Linked DNA regions of Arthrobacter crystallopoietes. Each later gene encodes a partner of the first gene's protein in a complex. Links are inferred from orthologs where the notes say so. Each region holds a gene or a part of one and is shown on either strand. Other genes may lie near its edges.

Region 1 (11,089 bases):
GGACCGCAAGAAGATGTCCAAGTCCAAGGGCAACGTCGTGGTTCCTACGGATGTCCTTGAGCAGTTTGGCGCCGATGCGGTGCGCTATTGGGCCGCTTCGGCCAAGCTGGGTGCGGACACGGCCTACGAAATCGCGCAGATGAAGATCGGCCGCAGGCTGGCCATCAAGCTGCTCAACGCCTCCAAGTTTGTGCTGAATCTGGGGGCCACCGAAACGTCGATCATTTCCTCCGATGCATCTGTGATCACCAACCCGCTGGACAAGTCGCTGCTGGGCCAACTGTCCGATGTGGTCGAGCAGGCTACCGCGGCATTCGAGAAGTACGACTACGCCCGGGCGCTCCAGATCAGCGAGAGCTTCTTCTGGTCCTTCACCGACGACTATGTCGAGCTCATCAAGGACCGTGCCTACGGCGGTGCCGGTGAAGCGGAGCAGGCAAGTGTGCTGGCGACGCTGGCCACAACCCTGGACGCCCTGCTGCGACTCTTCGCACCCTTCCTGCCGTTCGCCACTGAGGAAGTGTGGGGATGGTGGCGCGCCGGCTCCGTCCACCGCACCGAATGGCCGACGACGGCGGCGCTGTCCGGTATCGCCGTGGACGCCGACAAGGATTTGCTCGGCACAGTCGGCCTGGCGCTCGGCGGCATCCGCAAAGCAAAGTCCGAGGCCAAGGTCAAGCAGCGTACCGAGGTCGTGACTGCGTTGATCAGCGGATCCGCGAAGCAGGTGGCACAGCTTGAAGCCGGTCTGGGCGATCTGAAGGCGGCAGGCAACGCCAACGAGCTGAAGCTCACGGAAGCGGACGGTGAATTAACAGTCTCCGGCGTCGAACTCGCCCCAGCTGAAGAGCCCGGCGTAACCAGCCATTAACGAGGGGAAGCCCCATCAGCGTTTAGCCGTTGGTGGGGCTTCGACTCGATGATTCATATAGTGACATTCAGAATCTCCCGAACTCCGCAGAACTCCAGGTCTTCCAAGCCTTGTCACTGGCTGGCAGTTGGTGGAACTGAGTCCATTCAACTTGTCTCTGAATCTTTGGTGTTCGTTCCCGCATCTTTTGGGGGATGCGTATAAATATTTATACTCCCCTGCAAGCCGACACGCCAGAGTTTGCGAAATTTTTTCCGCTAAATCTCCAGCGTGTCGTTGCCTTAGTTGAACTCGGGACTGGTCGTGCGGGAGCGCTTGATCTCGTAGAAGTACGGGAATTCCGCCAGCGCGACTGCGCCATCGAAGATCCGCCCGGCCGTATCTCCGCGGGGAATCCGGGTCAGTACCGGTCCGAAGAAGGCGGTTCCGTTGAAAGCGACTACCGGGGTTCCGACTTCGTCGCCTACCAGGCTGATGCCTTCCTCATGGCTGGCACGCAACTCCTCGTCATACTCGTCGGAAGTGGCGAATCCTGCCAGATCCGCCGGCAGGCCCACTTCCGCCAGCGATGCCGCTATGACAGATTCGATGTCCTTGTTGCCTTCATTGTGGATACGCGTTCCCATGGCGTCGTACAGCCGCTTAACGTAGTCGGCACCGTGCAGTTCCCGGGCGGCAATGATGACGCGGACCGGACCCCAGGCAGTTTTCAGGAATTCCTTGTAGTTCTCGGGCAACTCATCCCTGCCATCGTTCAGTACTGCCAGGCTCATGACGTGCCAGTCCACTTTAACCTCACGGACCTTTTCCACCTCAAGCATCCAGCGTGAGGTGATCCATGCGAACGGGCATGCCGGGTCGAACCAGAAATCAACGGTCGATGGTGAGTTGTTTTCGGACATACTCAGAACTCCTTATTGTGGAAACAGTTGTGGTACTAAAATGCCCAACCCGGAATCAGGCGGATTTGTTCCGGCGCAGGGCAGCAACGTCCTGCGGGATCAGGATGGGGTAGCCTTCGCCCCTGATGACGTCGCCGGTAATGACCACGGAAGCGATATCCTGCCGGCTCGGTATCTCGAACATCACCGGCTGCAGCGCTTCCTCGACAATGGCCCGCAGTCCGCGGGCACCTGTCCCCCGTTCGAGCGCGAGTTCCGCTACCGTTTCGAGGGCCTCCGGCTCGAACGAAAGTTCCACACCGTCGAGTTGGAACATCTTCTGGTACTGCTTGATCAGTGCGTTCTTCGGCTCTGTCAGGATCTGCATCAACGCCGGACGGTCCAGTTTCGATACCGTGGTGATCACCGGCAGGCGTCCGATGAATTCCGGTATCAGCCCGAACTTGAGCAAATCCTCCGGCATGACCTGTCCTTGGCTGTCCCCGTCCGTCGAAACCTCGCGCAGTGCGGCGCCAAAGCCGACTCCCTTGCCTCCGGACCTGCCGTCAACGATTTCCTCGAGTCCGGCGAAGGCGCCTGCCACGATAAAGAGCACGTTGGTCGTATCGATCTGGATGGCTTCTTGCTGCGATTGTTTCTTGCCGCCCTGCGGCGGAACGGAGGCTACGGTCCCCTCGAGGATCTTCAGCAGCGCTTGCTGGACACCTTCACCGGAAACGTCGCGGGTGATGGAAGGGTTCTCGCTCTTGCGCGAGATCTTGTCGATCTCGTCAATGTAGATGATCCCCTGCTCGGCCTTCTTGACATCGTAGTCAGCGGCCTGCAGAAGCTTGAGCAGAATGTTCTCGACGTCTTCGCCAACGTAGCCGGCCTCGGTCAGGGCCGTCGCATCGGCTATCGCGAACGGAACGTTGAGCCTGCGTGCCAAGGTCTGCGCGAGAAAAGTCTTGCCGCAGCCCGTGGGACCCACCAGCAGGATATTGGATTTGCCAACCTCGACGTCGGCCAGTGGGCCGATGTCGGCGGAATCAGGAGAAGCTTCGGATACCGGAGCCGGCTGGGTACGTTTGTAGTGGTTGTAGACCGCAACAGCCAGGGCGCGCTTGGCAGGCTCTTGCCCGATGACGTATTCCTGCAGGAACTCGAAGATCTCCCGCGGTTTGGGTAGTTCGAAGGCGGCAGGCTCGGCTGCTACCGAAAATTCTTCCGCAAGCATCTCGTTGCACAGCTCGATGCATTCGTCACAGATGTAGACCCCGTGGCCCGCGACCAGCTTTCGGACCTGTTTCTGGCTTTTGGCGCAGAAAGAGCATTTGAGCAGGTCGCCGTTTCCACCAATGCGGGCCATATTCCGTCCTCTACCTGGTCGTCTGTCTGGATTGTGCGGCGCCCGTTCCGGTCAGGCGGACTTGTTCCGTCGCTTGGCAACCACGTCGTGGGAAATGAGGGAGGGCTCCCCCTTGCCGTTCACCACATCGGCGGTAATCACCACGGAAGCGATGTCTTCGCGGCTGGGCAGGTCGAACATCACCGGCTGCAGAGCTTCCTCGACAATGGCCCGTAGTCCACGGGCACCTGTCCCCCGTTCCAGCGCAAGCTGGGCGACGGCCTCCAGGGCCTCCGGTTCGAAGGAGAGTTCAACACCGTCCAGTTGGAACATTTTCTGATACTGCTTAATCAGTGCATTCTTGGGTTCGGTGAGGATCTGGATCAGCGCGGTACGGTCAAGGTTCGACACCGTAGTGATCACCGGCAGCCGGCCGATGAATTCGGGGATCAAGCCGAACTTCAGCAAGTCTTCCGGCATGACTTCGCCGTAACTGTCAGCGTCCTTGCTGGCGTCGCTCAACGGGGCGCCGAACCCGATGCCCTTGCGTCCGGCGCGTGAACCGATGATTTCCTCCAGCCCGGCGAAGGCTCCGGCCACAATGAACAGCACATTGGTGGTGTCAATCTGGATGAATTCCTGATGCGGGTGCTTCCGGCCGCCCTGGGGAGGCACGGAGGCTACGGTTCCCTCAAGGATTTTCAGCAGTGCCTGCTGGACACCTTCACCGGAAACGTCGCGGGTGATGGAGGGGTTCTCGCTCTTGCGTGAGATCTTGTCGATCTCGTCAATGTAGATGATGCCCTGCTCGGCCTTCTTGACGTCATAGTCAGCGGCTTGGATGAGCTTGAGCAGAATGTTCTCGACGTCTTCCCCGACGTAGCCGGCTTCGGTCAAGGCAGTTGCATCTGCGACGGCAAAGGGAACGTTGAGCCGGCGTGCCAGCGTTTGGGCCAGATAGGTCTTGCCGCAACCGGTAGGACCGATCAGCAGAATGTTGGACTTGCCGACCTCAACGTCATCCAGCGGACTGGTGTCCGCGAGGTTCGCTGAGCTCTTGGGCGCGTGCCCCGACTGGATGCGCTTGTAGTGGTTGTAAACGGCAACAGCCAGTGCCCGCTTTGCCGGTTCCTGTCCGATAACGTATTCCTGCAGGAAATCGAATATTTCACGCGGCTTGGGCAGCTCGAAGGAACCGAGGTCCGAGACCTCGGAGAGCTCCTCTTCGATGATCTCGTTGCAGAGCTCAATGCATTCGTCACAGATATAGACGCCGGGGCCAGCGATCAGCTTCCGGACTTGTTTCTGGCTTTTGCCGCAGAAGGAGCACTTGAGCAGGTCAGCGCTCTCACCAATGCGAGCCATATTCAGTCCCCTTACTTGGTCCTACTGGAATCGGTCAACGCCCGGGAGCGGCGTGCGGAGCTCCCATGCTCAGACGAATGAAGGCGGCTGACTAGCTTCCACTCTAAATCACTTGGCTGACAGTTTCAGTAACCACAGAGCCCGTGGTGCCATGTTAAGCACCACGGGCTCGGTGGATCAGCAATGAAATTGCCGGTACACAATCATTAGGCCTTGTTGATGGCCGGCTTGTGGATCTTGCGCGAATCGAGGACCTGATCGATCAGGCCGTAGGACAGTGCGTCCTCGGCCGTCAGGATCTTGTCACGCTCGATGTCAACGTTGACCTGGTCCGAGGTCCTGCCGCTGTGCAGCGCCAGTGTGTCTTCGAGCCAGGTGCGCATACGCATGACCTCGGCTGCCTGGATCTCCAGGTCAGAAGCCTGCCCGCGCTCACCGCCGCCGAGTGCCGGCTGATGGATCAGCACCCGCGCGTTCGGCAACGCCAGGCGCTTGCCCGGGGTACCAGCAGCCAGCAGCACGGCGGCCGCACTGGCCGCTTGTCCGAGGCACACGGTCTGGATCTCGGGACGGATGTACTGCATGGTGTCGTAGATTGCCGTCATCGCGGTGAAGGAGCCGCCGGGCGAGTTGATGTACAGCGTGATGTCGCGGTCCGGATCCGTGGATTCCAGGACCAGCAGCTGCGCCATGACGTCGTCTGCCGAGGCATCGTCCACCTGCACACCGAGGAAGATGATCCGGTCCTCGAAGAGCTTGGTGTAGGGGTCCTGGCGCTTGAAGCCGTAAGGCGTGCGCTCCTCGAACTGCGGCAGCACGTAGCGGCTGGTCGGAAGGTTGGCTGCGTGGCCGCCGGCAGCGGCAGCAAAATTGTGGTTCATCGTGATTCTCCTGCTTCTAATGATCGTAGGGCCGTGTCGCAGAACCTGCGATCATGAATCCTGTGAAGTTCCGCCGCCGCCGGTAACGCCGCCGGCGTGGGCCGAGATCTTGTCGAAGAAGCCGTACTCGAGGCCTTCCTCGGCGGTAAACCACTTGTCGCGGTCATTGTCCTTGAGGATCTGGTCCACGCTCTGCCCGGTCTGCTCCGCGGTCAGCTCCGCCATGACCCGCTTCATGTGCAGAATCAGCTCGGCCTGGATCTTGATGTCGGACGCGGTACCGCCGATGCCGCCGGAGGGCTGGTGCATCAGGATGCGCGCGTGCGGAGTGGCGTAGCGCTTGCCCTTCGTTCCCGAGGACAGCAGGAACTGGCCCATGGAAGCTGCCAGGCCGGTGGCGACCGTGACGACATCGTTCGGAATGAACTGGATGGTGTCATAAATGGCCATGCCTGCCGTCACCGAGCCGCCGGGCGAGTTGATGTAGAGGTAGATGTCCTTGTCAGGATCCTCGGCCGAAAGCAGCAGCAGCTGGGAACAGATGGCATTGGCGTTCTCGTCCCGCACTTCCGAGCCAAGCCAGATAATGCGTTCCTTCAGCAGGCGGTTGTAGATGTAGTCTTCCCGGGTGGCCGGGTCGACGGTGGCCATCTTCGGAGTGGTTGATTCACTGGACATTCTGAAATACCTCTCGCTTGTCCCCACAGGCTGCACCGGTGGCCGGTGCAGTCCCCAGGTTCTTTTTCCTTCTTGGACACTAACGCGGATCGGTGCCCGTTTCTGCCTTATTTACGGGCTGTTCGCTGACGGCGCATCAGCGCGCCGGGACGTTGCAGGCCGGTGTTTAAACGCGGCAACCGCCCACCCCGTGAGGGGCAGGCGGCCGCCATGGAACTTTGCTGTTTAGGCCTTGGACTCGGCAGCGCTGTCGTCCGCGCTCTCCTCGGACGCAGCCTCTGCCGGGGCTTCCTCAGCCTGTGCGGCTTCTGCCTGCGCAGCTGCGATCATGTCCTCAACGTTCGGCTCTTCCTCACCGGCGGGGCGGACGAAGTCGCTGAGGTCGACCTCGGCACCGTTGGTGTCGGTAACCTTGGCCAGCTCCAGCACCTTCGCCAGGGCCTTGCGGCGGCGAACCTCGGAAACCATCATCGGCACCTGGCCGCTCTGGTCGATGAGCTGTGCGAACTGGTTCGGATCCATGCCGTACTGGCTGGCGGAGGAAACGATGTAGTCGATCAGCTCTGCCTGGCTGACGCCGACCTCTTCCTTGTCCGCCACGGCGTCGAGGATGATTTCGTTCTGGAAGGCACGCTCGGTGTTCTGGCGAACTTCAGCGCGGTGCTCTTCGGTGTCGTGCTCTTCGCTGCCGTCGCTGTTCTCCGGGCGGAAGTGCTGCTCGAGCTGCTCTTCAATTACGGATTCGGGAACGGGAACCTCAACGAGTTCCATCAGCTTGTCCAGCACCTTGTCGCGTGCTTCGACGCCCTGCTCCATGACCTTGCTGTCGGCAGCCTGCTTTGCCAGGTCTTCCTTCAGCTCGGCAATGGTGTCGAATTCGCTGGCCAGCTGGGCAAAGTCATCGTTTGCCTCCGGCAGCTCGCGCTCCTTGACGGCCTTGATGACAACCTTGACCTCGGCTTCTTCACCGGCGTGCTCGCCACCGGCCAGCGTGGTCATGAAGGTGGCGTCTTCGTCGGCGCTCAGGCCGGTTACGGCTTCGTCCATGCCCTCGAGCATGGTTCCGGCGCCGACCTGGTAGGACAGATCCGCTGCGGAATCAACCTCTTCGCCGTTCACCTTGGCGGTGAGGTCGATGGTGATGAAATCATCCTGGGCGGCGGGACGGTCGACAGACTTCAGCGTGCCGAACCGGCCGCGCAGGTCGTCCAAGGCCTTTTCGACGTCGGCGTCGCTGGCTTCGGCAGCTTCCACGGTGACCTCGAGGCCGGAATACTCCGGCAGCTCGATTTCGGGGCGGATGTCCACCTCGACATGGAAGGACAGCTGGCCTTCGGTGGCAGCCGGGTCCGGGACCTCGGTGATCTCAACCTCGGGGCGGCTCAGGGGGCGGATACCGCTCTCCTGCACAGCGTTCTGGTAGAAACCGTTCAGGCCCTCGTTGATGGCCGTCTCGATGACATAGCCGCGTCCAACCCGCTGATCGATGAGCTTGGAGGGAACCTTGCCCTTGCGGAAGCCAGGCACCTGGATCTGGGAGCCGATTGTCTTGTAGGCCTCGTCAATGCTGGGCTTGAGTTCCTCAAAGGGAACCTCAACATTGAGCTTGACCCGGGTGGGGGTGAGGTTTTCGACAGCGCTCTTCACAGCGTTAGAACTCCTGATAGCTATAGGGGTTGGATCTGCACCAAGAATACAGAGTCGGGGCGACAGGACTCGAACCTGCGATCTCCTGCTCCCAAAGCAGGCGCGCTAGCCACTACGCTACGCCCCGTAGTGCACGGCAAGTCTACGGCCTAAGCAGACTCCGTGCACAATCGGCGGCGGCAAAAACTCTGCCGCCTTAACGAAAAAGACGGACCGCTGCCGGCCCGTCTCATCGCAGAGGGGATGACGGGAATCGAACCCGCGTAATCAGTTTGGAAGACTGAGGCTCTACCATTGAGCTACATCCCCAGGACGTTGAAACTCTAGCATGACCACAGACCTGTTTCGCAAATCGGCAGGCCCGACGCCCCATTCAGGCCTGCTGGCAGCCCGGACACCAGTAGAGCTTGCGGTTTCCCATCTCCGCCAGCACGACATCAGTGCCGCAGACGCGGCAGCCGATCCCCTGGCGCTGATAGACATAGTGCGCGTTGTCCGGCCACACCGGCAGCCCGCGGTCATCACGGTGTTCGGCACGCGTAGTGATGATCCGCCCGTCCCGGACACCGTCGCGCATGACCAGGGCAATGTCCTCCCACAGCAGCGCCGCCTCCTCGGTAGACAGGCTTTTGCCCGGCCGCCAGGGATTCAGCCCGCGGCGGAACAGCGTCTCGGCCCGGTAGATGTTGCCGACACCGGCGATGACGTCCTGGCTCATCAACAGTGTGCCCACCGCGGAGCCTTTGGAGGTCAGCCGCTGGACAAACTCGTCCGGGCCGGCATTTGGCTGCAGCGGGTCCGGTCCCAGTTTGGCGACGACGGCGGACCGCTCGCCTTCGGTGATCACTTCGCAGGCCGTCGGCCCGCGCAAATCCGCCCAGCCGTGGGCTGACACAAGCCTGGCGCGGACCTGGCCCACCGGCTCCGGCGGGCCGTCGTACGCAAGGCCGGGATCGTCGTCGAACGCTTCACGCTCCCCTACCCGGCGCGGGGCACCAATGCTGGAGGCGCCGCGGAAGGTCTGGTCGCCGCCGAAGTCCCAGGCGCCGTAGAGACCCAGGTGGACGCGCAGAATCAGCTCGTTGTCGAAGTGCAGGAAAAGTTGCTTGCCGTGCGCGCGGGCAGCTTCCAGGATGTGTCCGTTGACCCGCTCCGCGCCGGCAGCGAAACGGCCTTGCGGGCTGCTTACGGCCAGGCGCTGACCGCCGAAGACGGAATTGAACTGTGCGGCGAGGCGGTGGACCGAGTGGCCTTCAGGCATGTGCTTTAGGCTGGGACTTCGCCGGTGGTTTCGTACGCGGCGATCTTGCCGATCCGCCGCACGTGGCGTTCGGCGTTGGAAAACGGCTCGGCCAGGAACGCTTCGATGATCTCGGTAGCCTCGTCGACGCTATGCTGGCGGCCGCCCACCGCGACGACGTTCGCATCGTTGTGCTCGCGCGCCAGTTTTGCCGTATCCAGGTTCCAGGCCAGCGCCGCGCGGGCGCCCTTGACCTTGTTGGCGGCAATCTGCTCGCCGTTGCCGGATCCGCCCAGCACGATGCCGAGGGCGTCCTGGCCTGCGGCCTGGTCTGCCACTACTGCGAGCGCCGCGTTGATGCAGAACGACGGGTAGTCGTCCTCGGCGTCGTATTCCTTGGGGCCGTGGTCGATGACCTCGTAGCCTTTGCCGGTCAGATGGTCGATCAGGTGGTGGCTCAGCTCGAGTCCGGCGTGGTCGGTGGCAATGTGAACGCGCATATATGGTCCTTCAGGCGGGAGGGGCGGAAGAATGACGGCTTCAAGCCTACTCTGAACCAATGTGCTTGCTGGCGGCCAGGCCCGGACCGGCGACGCAACAGAACGGCAACTTTTCCTTCATCGCATCACGCCGGTGCTGTACATCCGCGGGCGCGGTGAAAGAATGGCCGCACTGTGCAAGGGTCCTTTCAGACAGCGCCCCTGCACTCCGCACCGTCCCCGCCGGGACCCGCTACGACACTGGAGGCATCACTTTGCCAGGTTTGAATCTGACCCGCGCCGAAGCCCGCGAGCGCGCCGCATTGCTCAACGTCGAGTCCTACGACGTCACCCTGGACCTGACCCGGGGCGAGAAGGTCTTCGGCTCCACGACCGTTGTGAAGTTCTCGGCAACGGCGGGTGCGTCAACTTTTATCGACGCCATCACGGAGACGGTGCGCTCCGTAACGCTTAACGGTGTGGACTTGGACCCTGCGGAGGTTTCCGACGGCGTCCGCATCCAGCTGCCCAACCTGGCGGCGTCCAACGTCCTCACCATTGACGCGGACGCGCTGTTTATGAACACCGGCGAGGGGCTCCACCGCTTCGTGGACCCGGTGGACAACGAGGTCTACCTCTACAGCCAGTTCGAGGTGCCCGATTCCCGCCGCATGTTCGCCGTCTTTGAGCAACCGGATCTGAAGGCTGCCTTCCGGTTCACGGTAACTGCGCCGTCGCACTGGGACGTCATCTCCAACTCCCCCACCCCCGAGCCCGTCGCTGCAGGGGCCATCGGGGAAGGCAATGGTGCCTCCACCTGGGACTTCGAGCCGACCCCGCGCATCTCCTCCTACATCACCGCGCTCATCGCCGGCCCGTACCAGTCGGTGCGCAGCGAGCTCACCAGCTCCGATGGCCGCACCGTCCCGCTGGGCGTCTTCGCCCGCAAGTCGCTGATGCAGTACATGGACGCGGAGAACATCTTCGAACTCACGCGCCAGGGCTTCGCGTTCTATGAAAAGCAGTTCGACACCACCTACCCGTTCGCCAAGTACGACCAACTCTTCGTCCCCGAGTTCAACGCCGGCGCGATGGAGAACGCGGGCGCTGTGACCTTCCTGGAGAACTATGTCTTCCGGTCCAAGGTCGCCGAGGCCATGGTGGAGCGCCGGGCCATCACCATCCTGCACGAGCTGGCGCACATGTGGTTCGGGGACCTGGTGACCATGCGCTGGTGGAACGACCTGTGGCTGAACGAGTCTTTTGCCGAGTTCATGTCCACGCTGGCTGCCGCGGAGGCCACCGAGTGGAAGCAGGCCTGGACCACCTTCGCCTCGATGGAGAAGTCCTGGGCCTACCGGCAGGACCAGCTGCCCTCCACACACCCCATCGTCGCGGATATCCCGGATCTGCAGGCGGTGCAGGTCAACTTCGACGGCATCACCTATGCCAAGGGCGCTTCCGTCCTGCGCCAGCTCGTGGCCTGGGTCGGCCAGGAGCAGTTCATGGCCGGCGTGCGCGAATACTTCGCCAAGCATGCCTGGCAGAACACCGAGCTGGAGGACCTGCTCTCGGAGCTTGAAGTTTCCAGCGGCCGCGACTTGAAGGAATGGTCCGCGCTGTGGCTGGAGACCGCTGGCGTCAATACGTTGCGTCCGGAAATCACAACGGACGACGGCGGCAAGATCACCTCGTTCGC
Region 2 (11,018 bases), 3.9 Mb from region 1 along the record:
CGAGCTGGCCCAACTTGTAGCCAAGGACATCAAGCCCGGATCCTTCGTGAACCTGGGCATCGGCCAGCCGACGCTGGTCTCGAACTACCTGACCCCGGAGCAGGACATCACCCTGCACACCGAGAACGGCATGCTGGGCATGGGCCCGGTAGCCCAGGGCGACGAGATCGACGAAGACCTGATCAACGCCGGCAAGATTCCGGTCACGGAACTGCCCGGGGCGTCCTACTTCCACCACGCTGACTCCTTCGCCATCATGCGCGGCGGCCACCTGGACGTCTGCGTGCTCGGGGCCTTCCAGGTCTCCGCCACCGGCGACCTGGCCAACTGGCACACCGGCGCCCCGGACGCCATCCCGGCCGTGGGCGGCGCCATGGACCTGGCCACCGGCGCCAAGGACGTCTACGTAATGATGTCCCTGTTCACCAAGGACGGCCAGTCCAAGCTGGTGCCGGAATGCACCTACCCGGTGACGGGCGTGAACTGCGTGACCCGGATATACACTAATGAGGCTGTATTCCTGATTACGAAGGACGGCGTCCGCGTGCGCGAAACCTTCGGAACCACCATCGAGGAACTGCAGGCCAAGATGGAAGTGAAGCTGCTTCCCGCCGAATAACCGCAACTGACCTGCGCGCTGCGCAGTAGGGAATGATGACCGAGACCAAACTGCCGGGCGACCAGTTCGTCCAGTCGCTCGCCCGCGGCCTTGCCGTGATCCGTGCCTTCGACGCCGATCACATCAGCATGACCCTCAGTGAGGTCTCCAAACGAACGGGACTGACCCGCGCCACCGCCCGCCGTTTCCTGCACACCCTGGTTGACCTGGGGTACGTGCGGACGGACGGGCGGGTATTCGAACTGACAGCCCTGGTGCTGCAGCTCGGATACTCCTACCTGGCCGGGCAGTCCCTTCCCCAATTGGTGCAGCCGCTGCTCGAAGAGCTCTCCGAGGAACTGCACGAATCCACCTCGGCTTCGATTCTCGACGGCGACGACATCGTCTACATCGCGCGCATCCATACTCGGCGGATCATGACGGTCGGCATTACCGTAGGCACACGGTTCCCGGCCTACGCCACGTCGATGGGACGGGTGCTGCTCGCCGGGCTGCCGGCCGACCAGCTGGACGAGTACCTGGCCCGGGCGGAGCTGAAGCCACTTACTCCGCGGACCATCAGCGACCCCGGGCGGCTCCGCACCGAACTGGACAAGGTCCGCGGCCAGGGCTGGGCACTGGTGGACCAGGAACTCGAAAACGGCCTGCGTTCCGTGGCCGTCCCGATCCTCCAGCCGGACGGCACGGTGGTCGCCGCGCTGAACATGTCCATGCAGGCCTCGCTGGCCGACGGCACGGACCTGGACCAGGCTGTTTTCGAGGCGCTGCCCAAACTCCAGGCGGTCTCCGCCAAGATCACCGACGCCCTGCGCGCCCAGCACTAGCTTTCTGCCGCCACTTTTCCCGGCGGTTTTCTGCCGGCGGCGGAATCCGGTGGCGTTCCGCGGGCGATCCAGCCAGCTCCCGGCTGCAGCCTGTTATCTTTTTGTTATATTGGCTGTCTATGCCTGAATTGACCAGACAAGCCGCCGAAGCCGGGGGAGAGCTGCCCGCTGCCAAGCCGCAGCGGCGCAAATTCCTGCCCGAAGTCCAGGCGCTGCGTGCCCTCGCCGTGCTGCTCGTGGTGATCTACCACCTGCAGCCCGGGTGGCTGCCCGGCGGCTTTGTCGGCGTGGATGTCTTTTTCGTCATCTCCGGGTTCCTGATCACCGGGCACATGCTGCGCGAGGTCAAGCGGACGGGCAGACTCTCATTGTCCGCGTTCTGGGCGGCGCGGGCCCGGCGCATCCTGCCCGCAGCCCTGGTGACCATCGCCGCGGTCTGCCTTGCCACTTTCCTGCTGAGCCCGGCGACCCAGTGGGGCAGGATCGGTTCGCAGGCGCTGGCCTCCACGTTCTACACGCAGAACTGGGTGCTCGCCGCCGACTCCACCGACTACATGGCGGCCGGCAACAGCGCCACCCCGCTGCAGCACTTCTGGTCGCTGGCTGTGGAGGAACAGTTCTACCTGTTCTGGCCGCTGCTGATGCTCCTCGCCGTGGCGCTCGGCCGGCGCTGGCGGGGTAAGCACGGGCGACAGCTGCCTGCCGTGGTGCCGGTCTTCGCCGTGGTGGCGGCGGCGTCGCTGGTCTTCAGCATCTGGTTCACGGCCACAGGCAATCCGGCCGCATACTTCATCACCCCCACCCGGATCTGGGAACTCGCCCTCGGCGGCCTGCTCGCGGCGACGTTGACCTATACAGACCGCTGGCTGCGCATCCGCAAGGTCCTGGCGCTGGCCGGGGCGGCCGCCATTCTCACCGCAGCCCTGGCCTTCAGTGGCGCCACACCCTTCCCCGGCGCGGCCGCGCTGCTGCCCGTGCTCGGGACCATGGCGGTCATCGCCGCCGGCCGCACCACCGGCGCCGCTTCGCTGCACGCCGTCATCGACCGCAAGCCCGTGCAGTGGCTGGGCAACGTGTCCTACTCCCTTTACCTCTGGCACTGGCCGCTGGTGGTGTACTACCGCACCCTCGCGGACCGGCCCCCGAGCCCGTGGGAGAGCCTGCTCCTGCTGGCGGCCTCGCTGGGACCGGCGGCGGCGAGCTACTACTTCATCGAGACCCCGGTCCGCAAAGCCGGCTGGCTGTCGGCGCATCCGTGGCGTCCCATCGGCGCCGGCATTGTGGCCATGGGGCTGATCGGGACGCTCGCGCTGGCCCCCGGGCAGCAGCGCGAGCAGCTGGTGGCCGAGCGCGCGGTGCAGACGCAGCAGCTGCTGGAGGCCCCGCCGTCGCAATTCGGTGCGAAGGCGATGGACGCCAGCGCCGACAAGAGCTTCGCCGGCGCGAATGAAGCCATCGTGCCGGATCCGAACAAGGCGGTGGAGGACGAGTTCGACTTCGGCGACTGCGTGGCGCAGCAGCGCGACGCCGAGACGCCGGAGTGCGAATACGACTACCGCAAGAACGACGGCGGACCAACCGTTGCGCTGGTGGGAGACTCCCATGCGGGGCAGTGGGCGCCCGCACTGGACGTCCTGGCCAAGGAGCGTGGCTGGAACCTCGTCACCTACATCCACAACTCGTGCCCGTTCACGCCGGAGCGGCGGGTGCTCGAGGCCGAGGGTAAATCCGTCTGCACCGAACCCAACGCGCAGACACTGGAGCGTTTGGTCGACCGGGGCGATGTGGATGCTGTCATCACGTCCTACTTCTCCTCCTCTGTCTTCGAGGACACGGACACCGGCCACCGTCCGGGAGTCGCAGGCATGGCCGAGTACTGGAACACGCTGGCCGATGCCGGCATCGATGTCTATCCGATCGTGGACACGCCTGCACCGCGGCCGGGAGCGGACCCACGGGACTGCGTGGATCTGCACTACGGCGAGCCCGAGCGCTGCAGCCAGCCGCGGTCCGAGGGCTTCGACGGCCAAGACATCACCCGCGAGTCAGCCGCTCTGGCACCGCGGGCCCGGGTAGTCGACCTCTCGGACAAGTTCTGCGGCGCGGATTCCTGCCCGATGGTCATCGGGAATGTCATGCTTTACCGGGACTTCAACCACGTCACCCGGACCTACATGCTGACCCTGGTCGACCGTCTGGGGGAGGAGCTCGAGGCCGCCAAGGCGGAGTGAAACGCAGCAGAAGTATGCCGCGTTCATGTCGAATGCACCGTTTGTTTACCTGGGCATGACTGACTTAGCAGCCATGGAGACCAAACAGGCGGAAGGAAAAGTACGCAAGTTCCTGCCCGAAATCCAGGCCTTGCGGGCGTTGGCAGTCCTGATGGTGGTGGTCTACCACCTTCAGCCGGGCTGGCTGCCCGGCGGGTTTGTCGGCGTCGACGTTTTCTTCGTCATTTCCGGCTTCCTGATCACCGGGCACATGCTGCGCGAGGTGGCCAAAACCGGCACCATATCGCTGCGCCACTTCTGGGCCGCACGCATCCGGCGCATCCTGCCCGCAGCGCTGCTCACCGTCGTCGTTGTCCTGGTGGTCACGCTGATGATCGCTCCGATGACGCAGTGGCCGCAGATCGGCATCCAGGCGCTGGCCTCCACGTTCTACGTGCAGAACTGGGCGCTGGCCTCCAATTCGGTGGACTACTTGGCCGCCACGGAGTCTGCCACCGCCCTTCAGCACTTCTGGTCGCTTGCTGTGGAGGAGCAGTTCTATGTGTTCTGGCCGCTCCTGGTCCTGCTGGCGGCCTACCTGGTCCGCAGGTCCAACGCGCGGCTGCAGGCCGGCGGGCAGCTGCGCCGTGCAAGTTACTCGGTCACCCGCTGCGCGGGCCTGCTCTTCGCGCTGGTCACCGCGGCCTCGCTGGTTTTCGGTATCTGGTACACCGCCAGCGGCAGCCCGGCTGCGTACTTCATTACGCCAACCCGGATCTGGGAACTCGGGCTTGGCGGACTGCTGGCACTCACCCTGACCTACACGGACCGCCTGCCCCACCTGCGCAGCATCCTGGCGGCCGCAGGCCTGGCCGCGATCCTGGCCGCGGCTTTCCTGCTGGATGGTTCGACGCCCTTCCCCGGCACCGCCGCACTGCTCCCGGTCCTGGGCACCATGGCGATCATTGCCGCCGGCCGCACCGGCGGAGAGCTTTCGCTGCACCGGCTGGTTGACCTGAAACCCGTGCAGTGGACCGGCAACATCTCCTACTCCCTGTACCTGTGGCACTGGCCGCTGATCGTCTTCTACAAGACGGTGGCCGGCAGCGAGCCCGGCCAGTGGCCAGCCTGGCGCTCCTGGCGGCGTCCTTCGGCCTCGCCGCGCTGAGCTACTACTATGTGGAAACCCCGGTGCGGCGGTTCGGCTGGCTCAATTCCCAGGCCTGGCGCCCGCTGGCCGCCGGAGCCGCCGCCACCGCGCTGGTGGGCACGCTGGCCTTCGTTCCGGGCAACCAGCAGGAGCGGATCCTGGCGGAACGCGCAGTCCAGACATCGGCGCTGCTGGCCGCACCTCCGGAGGACTTCGGAGCAGAGGCAATGTCACCCGCCGCGGACCGCGCGTTCGCCGCTGATTCCGATGTAATCGTGCCGGACCCCAGTCTGGCGAAGGAAGATAATTTCGACGTCGGCGACTGTGCCTCGCTGGCTTCGGATCCGGACACGAAGGAATGCGAATTCGGGGACGAGGATGCGGAGAAGACCGTGGCACTGGTGGGAGACTCGCACGCCGCGCAATGGTTTGCCGCGCTGGAGCCGGTTGCCGAAAAACAGGACTGGCGGCTGGTGACGTACCTGCACAACTCGTGCCCCTTCACCACGGAAATGCGGGTGGCCGAACGGGACGACGACCTGCAGTGCACCGAGCCGAACCGCGAAACCCTGGACCGGATCATCGACAGGGGAGACGTGGACGCCGTCGTCACTTCCTACTACGCCAACGTGAACTTCGTGGATTCCGGCACCGGACACCGCCCGGGAGCTGCCGGCTTTGCCGAGAACTGGAACGCGCTGGCCGACGCCGGAATCGACGTTTTTCCCCTGATGGACACGCCGCGGCCGCGCGAAGGGGCCATCGCCCCGGACTGTGTCGCGCAATCCTACGAGGAACCGCAGGAGTGCAACCAGCCGCGCAGCGAAGGGTTCGACGGCCAGGACCTCACGCGCGAAGCCGCGGAACTGGCGCCCCGGGCGCGGGTGCTGGACCTCTCGGACGCCTTCTGCGGGGAGGATTCCTGCCCGGCCGTGATCGGCAACGTGCTGCTCTACGCGGACAAGAACCACATCACCAGGACCTACATGAAGACGCTGGCGCCGCGGCTCGAGGAAGAGATGCTCGCGGCCATGGAAGAGGCGCAGTGAGCCTGCTGTCAGATGCTTCGTTAATCTCTGATAGACTATTACCCGATTGTTTTGTGTGGCAGTGGATGAAGGCCGTTCCGAAGTTTCCGCAGGTTGGGAATTTGGGATGGAGCCTGTTTCCGGTCCGCGGGGTTCTTGCGCGGTGAATGCCACACCTTTGCATGCCTACGGTCGTTTCAATCCGCAGTAGGCGTGGAGACGACTGGAAAGTGCCTGGCCTCGCAAAAGTGGCGGGGCAAAGCCTAGATAAACGGAGATCACGTAAGTGCCTACGATTAACCAGCTGGTCCGCAAGGGCCGCTCACCCAAGGTCAATAAGACCAAGGCGCCCGCGCTTAAGGGCAGCCCCATGAAGCGCGGCGTCTGCACCCGCGTTTACACCACCACCCCGAAGAAGCCGAACTCCGCTCTTCGTAAGGTAGCCCGTGTCCGCCTCAACGGTGGCATCGAAGTTACCGCATACATCCCCGGTGTAGGCCACAACCTGCAGGAACACTCCATCGTGCTTGTTCGCGGCGGCCGTGTTAAGGACCTTCCGGGTGTCCGTTACAAGATCGTCCGTGGTGCACTCGATACCCAGGGCGTGAAGAACCGCAAGCAGGCTCGTAGCCGCTACGGCGCGAAGATGGAGAAGAAGTAATATGCCCCGCAAGGGTCCGGCCCCCAAGCGGCCGCTAGTTGTAGATCCCGTCCACGGTTCCCCCATGGTCACCCAGCTGATCAACAAGGTTCTGGTCGACGGCAAGAAGTCCACCGCGGAGCGCATCGTTTACGGTGCCCTTGAAGGTGTCCAGACCAAGACCGGTGGCGATCCCGTTGCCGCTCTGAAGAAGGCCATGGACAACGTCCGGCCTACCCTCGAGGTCCGCTCCCGCCGCGTCGGTGGCGCCACGTACCAGGTTCCCGTTGAGGTCAAGCCGGGCCGCGCCACGGCTCTGGCCCTGCGCTGGCTGGTTGGCTACTCCAAGGCCCGCCGCGAGAAGACCATGACCGAGCGCCTCATGAACGAGATTCTGGACGCCTCGAACGGTCTCGGTGCCGCTGTGAAGCGTCGCGAAGACACCCACAAGATGGCCGAGTCCAACAAGGCCTTCGCCCACTACCGCTGGTAAAAAACCTCTACCGACGACGGCGGCTGGCTGGCTCAGCTGCCCACCGCCGTCGTTGGTTGGGGCTCACCTAAAAAGGGAGAAACTGTGGCACTCGACGTGCTTACCGACCTTAATAAGGTCCGCAATATCGGCATCATGGCCCACATCGATGCCGGCAAGACCACCACTACGGAGCGCATCCTGTTCTACACGGGTGTGAGCCACAAGATCGGCGAAACGCACGACGGTGCTTCGACGACGGACTGGATGGAGCAGGAAAAGGAACGCGGCATCACCATCACCTCTGCCGCGGTGACCTGCTTCTGGGACCAGAACCAGATCAACATCATCGACACCCCGGGCCACGTGGACTTCACGGTTGAGGTCGAGCGCTCCCTGCGGGTCCTCGACGGTGCCGTTGCAGTCTTCGACGGCAAGGAAGGCGTCGAGCCGCAGTCCGAGACTGTGTGGCGCCAGGCCGACAAGTACGAAGTGCCGCGTATCTGCTTCGTCAACAAGATGGACAAGCTCGGTGCGGACTTCTACTACACCGTTGACACCATCATCAACCGCCTGGGTGCCAAGCCGCTGGTCATGCAGCTGCCGATCGGCTCCGAGAGCGAGTTCGTCGGTGTTGTGGACCTGCTGACCATGAAGGCACTGACCTGGCCCGGCGATGCCAAGGGTGACGTCACCATGGGTGCTGCCTACGAGACCGGCCCGATTCCGGCGGAGCTGCAGGCCAAGGCCGAGGAATACCGCGCCAAGCTGGTCGAGGATGTTGCAGAATCTTCCGACGAGCTGATGAACAAGTTCCTCGAAGGCGAAGAGCCTTCCATCGAGGAGCTCAAGGCCGGTATCCGCAAGATGGTTGTCAACTCGGAGATCTACCCGGTCTTCTGTGGCTCCGCGTTCAAGAACCGCGGTGTGCAGCCGATGCTGGACGCCGTCATCGATTACCTGCCTTCCCCGCTGGACGTTGCGTCGATGATCGGCCACGACCCGCAGAACGAAGAAAAGGAACTGACGCGCAAGCCGAGCGAGGACGAGCCGTTCTCCGCGCTTGCGTTCAAGATTGCCGCGCACCCGTTCTTCGGTCAGCTGAACTTCATCCGCGTCTACTCCGGTAAGGCCGTGGCGGGTCAGCAGCTGCTGAACTCCACCAAGGGCAAGAAGGAGCGCCTGGGCAAGCTGTTCCAGATGCACGCCAACAAGGAAATGCCGGTCGACGAGCTGCATGCCGGCCACATCTACGCCGTCATCGGCCTCAAGGACACCACCACAGGCGACACCCTGTGTGCACCCGATGCCCCGATCGTCCTCGAATCGATGTCCTTCCCGGAGCCGGTGATCTTCGTGGCCATCGAGCCGAAGACCAAGGGCGACCAGGAGAAGCTGTCCACAGCCATCCAGAAGCTCTCCGCTGAGGACCCGACGTTCACCGTCAGCCTCAACGAAGACACCGGCCAGACCGAAATCGGCGGCATGGGCGAGCTCCACCTGGACATCCTGGTGGACCGCATGCGCCGCGAGTTCAAGGTCGAGGCCAACGTTGGTAAGCCGCAGGTGGCGTACCGGGAAACGATCAAGAAGGCTGTCGACAAGGTCGACTACACCCACAAGAAGCAGACGGGTGGATCCGGCCAGTTCGCAAAGGTCCAGGTGGCCTTCGAGCCGCTGGACACTTCCGAAGGCGTCTTCTACGAATTCGAGAACAAGGTCACTGGTGGCCGTATCCCCCGCGAGTACATTCCCTCGGTGGACCAAGGTATCCAGAGTGCCCTGCAGCTCGGTGTGCTGGCTGGCTACCCGCTGGTCGGCGTGAAGGCCACTCTGCTTGACGGCGCCTACCACGACGTCGACTCTTCGGAAATGGCGTTCAAGATCGCCGGTTCCCAGGTACTGAAGGAAGGCGTCAAGCGCGCCAACCCGGTCCTGCTCGAACCGCTGATGGCCGTTGAAGTACGTACCCCTGAGGAATACATGGGCGACGTCATCGGTGACCTGAATTCCCGCCGTGGCATGATCCAGTCCATGGAAGATGCCTCGGGTGTGAAGGTTGTCCGCGCCAACGTGCCGCTGTCCGAGATGTTCGGCTACATCGGCGACCTGCGTTCCAAGACGCAGGGCCGTGCTGTGTACTCGATGCAGTTCGAGAGCTACTCTGAGGTCCCGAAGGCAGTTGCCGACGAGATCATCCAGAAGACGCGCGGCGAGTAAGTTCCGGTAGTGTCCCGGTTCGCCGGGGCAACACCAAACGCAGTGGGCCGGTCACTCCGGTGGGCGGCCCGCTGCACCGCAGGCCGAGGGTAACGGCAAGTTGCCGGTACCTGAAGAAATCTGTAATTTCACCAAATACAAAAGCCCGAAGTAGACTTGTTCAGGTTTCGGTAACGAAAAGCGTTACCGAAGAGCAATTCTTCTCAAAACGTTCTAGGAGGAACCCGTGGCGAAGGCAAAGTTCGAGCGGACTAAGCCGCACGTCAACATTGGCACCATCGGTCACGTTGACCACGGTAAGACCACGTTGACCGCTGCTATTTCCAAGGTACTTGCTGACAAGTACCCCGATCTCAACGAGCAGCGTGACTTCGCAGCTATCGACTCTGCCCCGGAAGAGCGCCAGCGCGGTATCACCATCAACATCTCGCACATCGAATACCAGACCGAGAAGCGCCACTACGCACACGTAGACGCCCCCGGTCACGCTGACTACATCAAGAACATGATCACTGGTGCAGCTCAGATGGACGGCGCAATCCTCGTGGTTGCCGCTACCGATGGCCCGATGGCTCAGACCCGTGAGCACGTTCTGCTGGCCCGCCAGGTTGGTGTTCCCTACCTGCTGGTCGCGCTGAACAAGTCCGACATGGTTGAAGACGAAGAGCTCCTCGACCTCGTGGAAATGGAAGTTCGCGAACTGCTGAGCTCCCAGGAGTTCGACGGCGACAACGCTCCCGTCGTGCGCGTTTCCGGCCTGAAGGCTCTGGAAGGCGATCCGCAGTGGGTCAAGTCCGTTGAGGACCTGATGGAAGCCGTTGACGAAAACGTTCCGGACCCGATCCGCGACAAGGACAAGCCGTTCCTGATGCCGATCGAGGACGTCTTCACCATCACCGGCCGCGGTACCGTTGTTACCGGCCGCGCCGAGCGTGGTACCCTCGCCATCAACTCCGAGGTCGAGATCGTCGGTATCCGTCCGGTCCAGAAGACCACGGTTACCGGTATCGAGATGTTCCACAAGCAGCTCGACGAGGCATGGGCCGGCGAGAACTGTGGTCTGCTGCTCCGCGGTATCAAGCGCGAAGACGTAGAGCGTGGCCAGGTTGTCGTGAAGCCGGGTTCCATCACCCCGCACACCGACTTCGAAGCCAACGTCTACATCCTGTCCAAGGATGAAGGCGGACGCCACAACCCGTTCTACTCGAACTACCGCCCGCAGTTCTACTTCCGTACCACGGACGTAACCGGCGTTATCACCCTGCCGGAAGGCACGGAAATGGTTATGCCCGGCGACAACACTGAGATGACCGTTGAGCTCATCCAGCCGATCGCTATGGAAGAGGGCCTCGGCTTCGCTATCCGTGAGGGTGGCCGCACCGTTGGATCCGGTCGCGTTACCAAGATCATCAAGTAATTACTTGGTTCTTGGGTAATCGGCCCGGTGCAGCTGCACCGGAATGAGACCAGGAAAACCCCCGCTGTTCACGCAGCGGGGGTTTTCTGTCTTAACTCTCATTGGCCGGCTCTCGCTGCTCCGGGCTGGTCGGGCAGTTCGTGCAGGCTGAACTCCTCTCAGACGGGTTGGTGGAGGCAGAGAACGTTGCCTTCCGGATCGGCAAACCACGCGCAGCGGAGATTGTCGCTGGTTGCGATGTGGTTGACGGTCTTCAGACCCGGCAGGTCGTAGTCTTCGAACCTGATGCCCCGGCTCTCAAGATCCTTCATCTCTGCTTCCAGATCGGCTACTTCGAAACTGACGGCAGTGTTCTGCGACGGAGTGGCATCCGGCCGCCGCAGCAGTTCGAGCGCGGTGGCTCCGTCGGCGGAGAAAATGAAGGTGTCGTCATCCATG

The links.
Region 2: the proteins of tig (region 1) and rpsG are in contact, whole or in part, in a crystal structure (PDB 3GTY), measured with the Thermotoga maritima proteins. The link is inferred for Arthrobacter crystallopoietes from one-to-one orthologs. Residues at the interface, in WP_004081061.1 of Thermotoga maritima: Glu122, Val124, Val129, Leu130, Tyr133, Glu188, Gly259, Ile262, Tyr263, Glu266, Ser270, Glu273, Gln274, Glu277, Arg308, Gln311, Ile312, Ser315, Tyr316, Glu325, Arg329, Arg336, Leu363, Phe366, Trp367, Arg373, Leu377, Arg381, Leu384, Glu387; in WP_004081843.1 of Thermotoga maritima: Lys34, Lys52, Lys55, Glu59, Arg62, Gln63, Glu66, Asn67, Lys69, Val71, Arg95, Ala109, Lys110, Lys111, Gly112, Arg113, Pro114, Glu117, Glu121, Ile124, Ala125, Tyr127, Asn128, Asn129, Thr130, Gly131, Lys135, Asp139, Arg142, Met143.

Annotation. Positions count from the first base shown.
Region 1 is NZ_CP018863.1:4,246,010-4,257,098, forward strand. Bases 5,461-8,351 are described here. They hold tig (trigger factor), read right to left. Parts: upstream 7,672-8,351; coding sequence 6,250-7,671; downstream 5,461-6,249. Other genes in these bases: AC20117_RS19560 (ATP-dependent Clp protease proteolytic subunit), read right to left, coding at 5,461-5,997; AC20117_RS19580 (Fpg/Nei family DNA glycosylase), read right to left, coding at 8,045-8,351. Outside these bases: valS (valine--tRNA ligase), read left to right, coding at 1-871; AC20117_RS19540 (mycothiol-dependent nitroreductase Rv2466c family protein), read right to left, coding at 1,153-1,773; ATP-dependent Clp protease ATP-binding subunit ClpX, read right to left, coding at 1,829-3,121; ATP-dependent Clp protease ATP-binding subunit ClpX, read right to left, coding at 3,173-4,465; AC20117_RS19555 (ATP-dependent Clp protease proteolytic subunit), read right to left, coding at 4,672-5,346; more of AC20117_RS19560, read right to left, coding at 5,398-5,460; more of AC20117_RS19580, read right to left, coding at 8,352-8,932; AC20117_RS19585 (ribose-5-phosphate isomerase), read right to left, coding at 8,938-9,411; pepN (aminopeptidase N), read left to right, coding at 9,666-11,089. UniProt on the Bacillus subtilis protein: Involved in protein export. Acts as a chaperone by maintaining the newly synthesized protein in an open conformation. Functions as a peptidyl-prolyl cis-trans isomerase.
Region 2 is NZ_CP018863.1:330,937-341,954, reverse strand. Bases 5,409-8,228 are described here. They hold rpsG (30S ribosomal protein S7), read left to right. Parts: upstream 5,409-6,493; coding sequence 6,494-6,964; downstream 6,965-8,228. Other genes in these bases: fusA (elongation factor G), read left to right, coding at 7,049-8,228; rpsL (30S ribosomal protein S12), read left to right, coding at 6,118-6,492; AC20117_RS23765 (SGNH hydrolase domain-containing protein), read left to right, coding at 5,409-5,852. Outside these bases: AC20117_RS01615 (3-oxoacid CoA-transferase subunit B), read left to right, coding at 1-619; AC20117_RS01610 (IclR family transcriptional regulator domain-containing protein), read left to right, coding at 655-1,443; AC20117_RS01605 (acyltransferase family protein), read left to right, coding at 1,563-3,674; AC20117_RS23770 (acyltransferase family protein), read left to right, coding at 3,730-4,821; more of AC20117_RS23765, read left to right, coding at 4,773-5,408; more of fusA, read left to right, coding at 8,229-9,163; tuf (elongation factor Tu), read left to right, coding at 9,390-10,580; AC20117_RS01575 (VOC family protein), read right to left, coding at 10,739-11,018.